3 regions of the Pseudomonas wenzhouensis genome follow, and region 3 is predicted to be linked to each of the others. Evidence: predicted binding sites of a transcription regulator. Region 3 holds the regulator's gene; each other region holds the start of a gene.
What was found. Region 3 encodes sigma-54, which starts transcription at its own class of promoters, with help from an activator protein. Its sites were predicted from a motif close to ANTGGCATNNANNTTGCTNT; they were not measured.
Positions count from the first base shown of each region.

Region 1 (3,272 bases), 1.7 Mb from region 3:
GAAGCCGGAGCAGCCGGCTGACAGCGGCAAGGGCTTCACCCTGGCGCAGAAGATGGTCGGCAAGGCCTGCGGCGTCGAAGGCGTGCGCCCGGGCACCTACTGCGAACCGAAGATGACCACCGTCGGCTCCCAGGACACCACTGGCCCGATGACCCGTGACGAGCTGAAAGACCTGGCTTGCCTGGGCTTCTCCGCTGATCTGGTGATGCAGTCCTTCTGCCACACTGCGGCCTATCCGAAACCGATCGACGTCACCACCCACCACACCCTGCCGGATTTCATCCGCACCCGTGGCGGCGTATCCCTGCGTCCTGGCGACGGCATCATCCACAGCTGGCTGAACCGCATGCTGCTGCCGGATACCGTCGGCACCGGTGGCGACTCGCACACCCGCTTCCCGATCGGCATTTCCTTCCCGGCCGGTTCCGGCCTGGTGGCCTTCGCCGCCGCCACCGGCGTGATGCCGCTGGACATGCCGGAATCGGTTCTGGTGCGCTTCAAGGGCAAGATGCAACCGGGTATCACCCTGCGTGACCTGGTCCACGCCATCCCCTACTACGCCATCCAGAAAGGCCTGCTGACCGTCGAGAAGAAAGGCAAGAAGAACATCTTCTCCGGCCGCATCCTCGAGATCGAAGGTCTGGACAACCTGACCGTCGAGCAGGCATTCGAGCTGTCCGACGCCTCCGCCGAGCGTTCGGCTGCCGGCTGCACCATCAAACTGCCGGAATCGGCCATCGCCGAGTACCTGAAGTCCAACATCACCCTGCTGCGCTGGATGATCAGCGAAGGCTATGGCGATGCCCGCACCCTGGAGCGCCGTGCCCAGGCGATGGAAGCCTGGCTGGCCAACCCGGTGCTGATGGAAGCCGACAAGGACGCCGAGTACGCCGAAGTCATCGAAATCGACCTGGCCGAGCTCAAGGAGCCGGTGCTGTGCGCCCCGAACGACCCGGACGACGCCCGTCTGCTGTCCACCGTGGCCGGCGACAAGATCGACGAAGTGTTCATCGGTTCGTGCATGACCAACATCGGTCACTTCCGCGCTGCCGGTAAACTGCTGGACAAGGTCAAGGGCGGCATCCCGACTCGTCTGTGGCTGTCGCCGCCGACCAAGATGGATGCTCACCAGCTGACCGAGGAAGGCTACTACGGCATCTACGGCAAGGCCGGTGCACGCATGGAGATGCCGGGCTGCTCGCTGTGCATGGGTAACCAGGCACGTGTGGCTGCCAACTCCACCGTGGTGTCGACCTCCACCCGTAACTTCCCGAACCGTCTGGGCGATGGCGCCAACGTGTACCTGGCCTCTGCCGAACTGGCAGCGGTCGCCTCGATTCTCGGCAAGCTGCCGACCGTTGAGGAGTACATGGCCTACGCGAAGGATATCGACAGCATGGCTGGCGACATCTACCGCTACCTGAGCTTCGACCAGATCGCCGACTTCCGTGAAGCTGCGGCCAACGCCAAGATCCCGGTCGTTCAGGCCTGATCCCCGCGTTGTAAAAGGAGCCCCGCCCAGTGCGGGGCTTTTTTATATCTTCATCGCGCCAACCCCGCCTGCCTTGTGGCATATGCCTTGCTTCGTCACTGGCAATACGGCCCTTCCAATAGCGGAACAGGCCTCAGCGACAACGGCGTCGTACTGGATTCGGGAGGATTCGCCCCGGGATCAGTGCGACGTTTTTTATGGGCCAGCGACGGCCAAGCAGCGTATTGCGTGACCTAAAGGAAAGCAGCATGAGCGAACACGACACCCCTCGCGACGATGCCCTGACCTGGGCCTGGGGCAACAATGCCCCAGAGAAGAGCGTGCTGAACATCGGCTTCATGGCCCTGAGCGACTCGGCCTCAGTGATCGTCGCCGCCACGCAGGGCTTTGCCGAGAAGTACGGGCTCAGCATCAGGCTGCATCGCCAGACCTCCTGGGCCGGCCTACGCGACCGCCTGCTCAGTGGCGAGCTGGATGCCGCGCACAGCCTTTACGGGCTGATCTATGGCGTACAGCTGGGTCTCGGCGTCGGTTCGGCCACCGACATGGCCGTGCTCATGGGGCTGAACCAGAACGGCCAGAGCATCAACCTCTCGCACACTTTACAAGCGGCCGGCGTGACCAGTGGCGAAGCACTGCGCCAGCACGTGCACCAAAACAAAGCACGCCTGACTTTCGCCCAGACCTTCCCCACCGGCACCCATGCCATGTGGCTCTATTACTGGCTGGCCAGCCAGGGCATCCACCCGCTGCGCGATGTCGACAGCGTGGTGGTGCCGCCGCCACAGATGATCGAACACCTGAAAGCCGCGCGCATCGACGGTTTCTGTGTCGGCGAACCCTGGACCGCCAAGGCTGTCGATGAACAGCTCGGCTGCACCCTGACCACCATCCAGGCGATCTGGCCGGATCATCCGGAAAAGGTACTGGGCTGCACCCGCGCCTTCGTCGAGCAGCACCCCAACACTGCCCGCGCGCTGATCATGGCGGTGCTTGACGCCGCCCGTTTCATCGATGACAACGAAGAGAACAAGCGCAGCACGGCGCAGCTACTCAGTGGCAGCGAGTATGTCGACGCCCCGCTCTCGGCGATCACACCGCGCTTTCTTGGCCAGTATCAGGACGGCCTGGGCCACGCCTGGCTGGACGAGCATCCGCTGCGCTTTCACGCCGGCGGCCTGGTCAACCAACCATACCTGTCCGACGGCATGTGGTTCATGACCCAGTTCCGCCGCTGGGGCCTGCTGCGCAGAGACCCCGACTACCTGGCAGTGGCCCGCCAGGTTCAGCAGTTGGCTCTGTACCGCGAGGCAGCGACGGCCCTAGGCATTGCCGTACCGGGCGACATGCGCAGCTCCATCCTGCAGGATGGCAGTTGCTGGGACGGCAGCGACCCTGCCGCCTACGCGCGTAGCTTCCCTCTGCATGCCCTGGCCGATAATCCGGCTGTCGCCCTGTAATCATCGGGAGTGTCATCGATGCTGCGTATCCTGCTGATTAACGACACCCCGAAGAAGGTCGGCCGCCTGAAATGCGCGCTGATCGAGGCGGGTTTCGAGGTAATCGACGAGTCCGGCCTGACCATCGACCTGCCGGAGCGCGTGGAAGCCGTGCGCCCCGACGTGATCCTGATCGACACCGAATCGCCCGGCCGCGACGTCATGGAGCAGGTGGTACTGGTCAGTCGCGATCAGCCACGGCCGATCGTCATGTTCACCGATGAGCACGACCCCGGCGTGATGCGCCAGGCGATCCAGAGCGGCGTCAGCGCCTACATCGT
Region 1 is NZ_CP072610.1:2,634,597-2,637,868, forward strand. Features, by position in the region: gene acnB (bifunctional aconitate hydratase 2/2-methylisocitrate dehydratase) at 1-1,492, shown strand, start outside; gene J7655_RS12060 (CmpA/NrtA family ABC transporter substrate-binding protein) at 1,741-2,952, shown strand; gene J7655_RS12065 (ANTAR domain-containing response regulator) at 2,971-3,272, shown strand, end outside.
Region 1: a site for sigma-54 is predicted at 1,567-1,586, ahead of J7655_RS12060 (CmpA/NrtA family ABC transporter substrate-binding protein). Genes of this name have one in related genera too.

Region 2 (3,272 bases), 1.4 Mb from region 3:
GCCGATGGCCAGGCGGATGCCGGTCATCAGGTGCGGCAGCACGGCGGGAAACAGGATGCGCGTCAGCACCTTGAACTCCGACAGCTTCAGCACGCGGGCCGCGTTCAGGTAGTCCTGCGGCACGCTGGCCACGCCGGCGGCGGTGTTGAGGATGATCGGCCAGATCGAGCTGATGAAAATGACCCAGATCGACGCCGGGCCGGCCGCCTCGAACACCAGCAGGCCGATCGGCAGCCAGGCCAGCGGCGAGACCGGACGCAGCAAGCTGATGATCGGCGCCAGCATGCCGGCGAGAAAGGCGAAACGGCCGATGGCGAACCCCAGGGGAATGCCCACCAGCGCCGCCAGACCGAAGCCGACGCCGACGCGGCCGAGCGAGTTGAGGATGTTCCAGCCGATACCCATGTCGTTGGGGCCGTTGTCGTAGAAAGGATCAGCGAACAACACCAGCGCGGCTTGCCAGGTGCTCAAGGGGCCAGGCAGGCCCTCGCTGTACTGCGCCAGCAGCGACCAGAAGCCGATGAAGGCGATGATGCCCAGCAGCGGGGCGATGCCGGCCTTGAGCATACTGCCCAGTGCGGCGGCGCTGGGCAGCAAGGCCTGCGCAGAGAGGCGCGGCTTGGCAATTGGCGGCAGTGGTGTTTTCAGGGGCGCATTCATGCTCACCTCCAGTCAGGCTTTGATGGCGAAGGAGTCGGCGTAGGCGGCCGGATTGCTGCCGTCCCAGACCACGCCGTCGATCAACGTGCTGCTGCGCAGCGGGCTGCTCGGCACCGCCAGCTTGAGGGCGCTGGCAGCCTCGGCGTAGAGCGCGGTCTGGTTGACTTGCGCGGCCACGGCGGCGTAATCCGGCGCATCCTTGAGCAGGCCCCAGCGCTTGAATTGGGTGAGGAACCACATGCCGTCGGAGTGATAGGGAAAGTTGACGCTGCCGTCCTTGCAGAAGGCCATGGCGTGTTCGTCCTTCCAGCTGTTGCCGAGGCCGTCCTCGTACTGGGCGAGAAAGCGCGGCTCGATCACCTGCACCGGCGCGTTGACGTAGGCCTTGCCGGAAATCAGCTTGGCGGTGCTCTTGCGGTTCTCCTCGCTGGCCTCGATGAAGCGGCTGGCATCGAGAATCGCCATGATCAGCGCACGGGCGGCATTGGGATACTGCTCGATAAAGGCGCGGGTGGTGCCGAGCACCTTCTCCGGGTGGTCCGGCCAGATCTGCTGCGTGGTGGTGGCGGTGAAACCGATCTTGTCGAAGATCGCCCGCGCGCCCCAGGGCTCGCCGACGCAGAAGCCGTCCATGTTGCCGACACGCATATTGGCGACCATCTGCGGCGGCGGCACGACGATGGTCTTCACATCGCTCATGGGGTTGATGCCGACACTGGCCAGCCAGTAGTACAGCCACATGGCGTGGGTACCAGTTGGGAATGTCTGGGCGAAGGTCAGCGGATTACCGCCTTTCTTCACGTGTTCGGCCAGTTGCGCGCCGTTGGTCACGCCAGCCTCACGCAGTTGCTTGGACAGGGTGATGGCCTGGCCATTCTGGTTTAGCCCCATCAGCACCGCCATGTCCCGCTGCGGCCCGGCCAGGCCGAGCTGGGCGCCGTACATCATGCCGTAGAGCACATGGGCAGCATCCAGTTCGCCAGTGTTGAGCTTGTCGCGCACGCCGGCCCAGGAGGCCTCCTTGCTCGGGTTGATGGTCAGGCCGTATTTCTCGCCGAAACCCTGGGTGGCGGCGACCACCACTGAAGCGCAATCGGTCAGGGGAATGAAGCCGACGTTTAGCGCGGCTTTTTCCGGCGCGTCGGAGCCAGCTGCCCATGCTGCGCTACGCAGCGAAGCCGGCGCCGACAAGCCAAGTGCGGCGATGCCGCTCACGGCGCCGGCCAGGGCGATGGATTGCTTGAGAAAGTTACGGCGGCTGGTGGCCAGGGGCTTGTTCGAATCACGATCGGTCATGGTTCTAATCCTTGTCAGGCGCATAAACAAAAACGGCGTACGCCAGGCCGCCTCGATGAGAGAAAGGTGACCTGACGGACGCCGTTGTCCGTGATCCTCGGCCCGCCGCCGTTGGCGTGCTACGCAGGATGGTTGACAGGGACTTAGCAAGGGGCTTGCCAGCTTTCATGCACAACGGCCGAGCAGCGGCATGCGGCACCTGCCAGGTAGGGGCCGGATTCCGGATTGCCAGCGGCTAGCTGTTTAGGATCAATAAGTTGCAGCTGTGTTCTGAGAGAATTTTGAAGTGTGTGGAGCAAGCGCACGCTCAGCTCACCCCGCATGCTTCTGAGCCAATGCCGTGCATGAGCGGGCGGCGCTGAGCCTTTTTGGTTCGTACCGCAGGCTCAGGACGCCGGTTGAACGCGCGCCTCCTCGACGAAGTCGCGCAGCCAGCGCAGCACTTCGACGGCTTCCCAGCGAGCCGGATCGAACAGCGCATAGGCCAGCCCCTGATAGCCGACCACATCCAGTTGCCGATGGTAGCCGGCGCGCTGCAGCAGCGCCTCGATCTCAGCGAAGCAGGTATTGAAGTGCTGACGATTGAAAGGGGTGCGGCTCTCGGTGACGATGCCCTCGAGCTGCAGTTCCTCGACCATCTCGCGTACCCGCTCCAGCGGCATGCGGTTCACTCGGTGTTTTAGCTGCAGTACGTCCAGCATGATGGCGCTCCTGTGCAATCGATCATTTACCTGCGATATAGCCTAATCGAAAAATACTGTACAAATAAACAGTATTGAGTGATATTGGCCTCACTTAGGCGACAACAACCCGTCCACCACCTGAAGGTGGGCGCCTTGCGAGGGGGTATTGGCAATGCAACAGATGCTGATGACGATTGTGCTATTGGCCCTGCTGAGCGGCTGCGCGCAACCGCAGATTGATCGACCACAGGCCAACGGTGCCTATCTGGTGATCGAGGGCGAACAGGCCTGGGCCGTGCTGGTTTCCGATGGCCAGCGTGTCGAGGAGACGGGTATAGTGCTCGACGTGATTCGACTGCCCAGCCATCACTCCAACATTGCCGCCAGTTACGTGATCGAAACGCCCAACTGCGGCAAGCTGCAGTGGCTGACCGAGCGTCATGGCGCCGCAGAGGGTGAAACCACGCTGTTGCCGGCCGCCTTCAACGAGCAACTGAGCAAGCCTGGCTGCGTGCTTGCGCAAGGCCTGAGTCGAGCCTGGACGGCCCTGGACTACTCAGGCTGACCCGTTGGGTGCGCCGCGCGCACCGACATTCGATGACGGATTAATTGGCGAGACGCGCAAAGAAAAAG
Region 2 is NZ_CP072610.1:2,308,194-2,311,465, forward strand. Features, by position in the region: gene ntrB (nitrate ABC transporter permease) at 1-660, opposite strand, end outside; gene J7655_RS10570 (CmpA/NrtA family ABC transporter substrate-binding protein) at 673-1,956, opposite strand; gene J7655_RS10575 (hypothetical protein) at 2,343-2,657, opposite strand; gene J7655_RS10580 (hypothetical protein) at 2,812-3,204, shown strand.
Region 2: a site for sigma-54 is predicted at 2,100-2,119, ahead of J7655_RS10570 (CmpA/NrtA family ABC transporter substrate-binding protein). Genes of this name have one in related genera too.

Region 3 (3,272 bases):
ACAACATCATGGCCATCCTCGAAACGCGCAAGGATCTGGATCGTGCTGGGCGCCAGGCGGAGCTGGAAAACCTGCTGCAGGAATTTCACATCCACCATATCGCTGGCAATCTGGGCATGAGCCTGTCCGGTGGTGAACGGCGCCGCGTGGAAATCGCCCGCGCGCTGGCGACCAACCCCAAGTTCATCCTGCTCGACGAACCCTTTGCCGGTGTCGACCCGATTTCGGTAGGCGATATCAAGCAGATCATCCATCACCTCAAGACCAAGGGCATTGGCATCCTGATCACCGATCACAACGTGCGCGAAACCCTGGACATCTGCGAAACCGCCTACATCGTCAACGACGGACAGCTGATCGCCGAAGGTGACGCCGAGGCCATCCTCGCCAACCAGACGGTCAAAGAGGTGTATCTGGGTCACGAGTTCCGCCTGTAGCGGATAACAGCGCGCGCTGCTGATGTTTGAAACAGCCTGCAAGTCGCCGTTGTTTCGCTACAGAAATATTGCAACCCCTAGGCAAGAACGAGAAGTTCAGGCATATAATTTGCTTCCTGGCGGCGCTTCGGCGCCCTGATGTGGAAGGCGTAACTCGCCAGTAAATTAAGGTCTGCAATGAAACCATCGCTAGTCCTCAAGATGGGCCAGCAGCTGACGATGACCCCGCAGCTGCAACAGGCTATCCGCCTCCTCCAATTGTCGACCCTGGACCTGCAACAGGAAATCCAGGAGGCACTGGAATCCAATCCCATGCTCGAGCGCCAGGAAGATGGCGACGACTTCGACAACAGTGACCCCATGGCTGATGGCGCCGAAAGCGCCACCCCAGCTCCGAGCAAGGAAGAGAGCTACCAGGAAACCGCCCCGACGGTGGATAACCTGGAAGAAGGCGAATGGGGTGAACGCATCCCCAACGAGCTGCCGGTCGATACCGCCTGGGAAGACATCTACCAGACCAGCGCCAGCAGCCTGCCCAGCAGCGACGATGACGAGTGGGACTTCACCACCCGCACCTCAAGTGGCGAAAGCCTGCACAGTCACCTGCTCTGGCAACTGAACCTGGCCCCCATGTCGGACAAGGATCGGCTGATTGCCGCTACCCTGATCGACTGCATCAACAATGACGGCTACCTTGAGGAAACCCTCGAGGAAGTGACCGAGTCCTTCGACCCGGAGCTGGATGTCGAACTGGACGAAGTGGAAGTGGTACTGCACCGCATCCAGCAGTTCGAACCTGCCGGTATCGGCGCCCGCGACCTGCGCGAGTGCCTGCTGCTGCAACTGCGCCAACTGCCCAGCAACACCCCCTGGCTCAACGAAACCCAGCGCGTGGTGAGCGATTACCTGGAGCTGCTCGGCAGCCGTGACTACGCCCAACTGATGCGCCGCAGCAAGCTCAAGGAAGACGAGCTGCGTCAGGTCATCGACCTGATCCAGCGCCTGAACCCGCGTCCGGGTTCGCAGATCGAATCCAGCGAACCGGAATACGTGGTACCCGACGTGATCGTGCGCAAGCACAATGACCGCTGGCTGGTGGAACTGAACCAGGAAGCCATGCCGCGCCTGCGCGTCAACCCACAGTACGCAGGGTTCGTCAAACGTGCCGACTCCAGCGCCGACAATACCTTCATGCGTAATCAGCTGCAGGAGGCGCGCTGGTTCATCAAGAGCCTGCAAAGCCGCAACGAAACCCTGATGAAGGTCGCCACGCAGATCGTCGAGCATCAGCGCGGCTTTCTCGACTACGGCGACGAGGCCATGAAGCCGCTGGTGCTGCATGACATCGCCGAAGCGGTAGGCATGCACGAGTCGACCATCTCGCGCGTCACCACGCAGAAATTCATGCACACCCCGCGTGGTATTTACGAGCTGAAATATTTCTTCTCCAGCCACGTCAGCACCTCCGAAGGCGGCGAATGCTCGTCTACCGCGATCCGCGCCATCATCAAAAAACTGGTTGCCGCGGAAAACGCGAAAAAGCCATTGAGTGACAGCAAGATCGCTGGTTTACTGGAGGCACAAGGCATCCAGGTCGCACGCCGGACAGTAGCCAAGTACCGTGAATCTCTCGGTATTGCGCCCTCCAGCGAACGCAAACGCCTGATGTGAGCAAGATCGACTGATCGCCCCGGCGAACAGGCCACAGTGTTCCGGTGGTGGGTCTGACCCAGACCCATCTCTTACACAAGGCAACAAGGAGAAAGCGGTATGCAAGTCAACATCAGTGGACATCAGCTGGATGTGACCGACGCCCTGCGTGACTACATCGGCGAGAAACTCGGCCGACTGGAACGCCACTTCGACAAGATCACCAACGTTCAGGTGATAATGGAGGTCGAAAAACTCAAGCAGAAGATCGAAGCCACCCTGCATATTGCCGGTGGTGAAGTCGTCGCCAATGCCGAACATCAGGACATGTACGCAGCCATCGACCTGCTGGCCGATAAACTCGACCGTCAACTCATCAAGCACAAGGAAAAGCAGCTCGAACGCCTGCAAGGCGCCACGGCCCGCTGACATTCCCCATCCATGATCCGACTTGAAAACATCCTGACCCCCGGCCGTTCCCTGGTGAACGTGCCGGGTGGCAGCAAGAAACGCGTACTCGAACAGATTGCCAACCTGGTTGCCCGCGACCTGCCCGACCTGGATACCCAGGATATCTTCGAAAGCCTCATCGCCCGCGAGAAGCTCGGTTCCACCGGCTTCGGCAACGGCATCGCCATTCCGCATTGCCGCCTGGCTGGCTGCAGTGCACCCATCAGCGCTGTCCTGCATCTGGATGCTGCCGTCGACTTCGATGCCATTGACGGTGCGCCAGTGGATCTGCTGTTCGTCCTGCTGGTGCCGGAAGCGGCAACCGATGCGCACCTCGAGTTGCTGCGGCAGATCGCCAGCATGCTCGATCGCCAAGATGTGCGCGAACGTCTACGTCAGGCCAGCAGCGGCGAAGAGCTTTATCAGGTCGTCGTAGACATTCAGAACGGTCACTGAACATGCGCCTGATCATCGTCAGCGGCCGCTCCGGCTCGGGCAAGAGCACCGCCCTCGATGTACTCGAAGACAACGGTTTCTACTGCATCGATAACCTGCCAGCCGGCTTGCTGCCGGATCTGGCCGGGCGTTTCCTGCCGCACAGCGACATGCTGTTGCCGCAGGTGGCCGTTTCCATCGATGCGCGCAACCTGCTGAGCCAGCTCAAGCGCTTTCCGGAATTGCTCGAAGAAGTGCGTACACGCAACATTCGCTGCGATGTGCTCTACCTCGACGCCG
Region 3 is NZ_CP072610.1:912,887-916,158, reverse strand. Features, by position in the region: gene lptB (LPS export ABC transporter ATP-binding protein) at 1-437, shown strand, start outside; gene J7655_RS04105 (RNA polymerase factor sigma-54) at 615-2,108, shown strand; gene hpf (ribosome hibernation-promoting factor, HPF/YfiA family) at 2,208-2,516, shown strand; gene ptsN (PTS IIA-like nitrogen regulatory protein PtsN) at 2,529-2,993, shown strand; gene rapZ (RNase adapter RapZ) at 2,996-3,272, shown strand, end outside.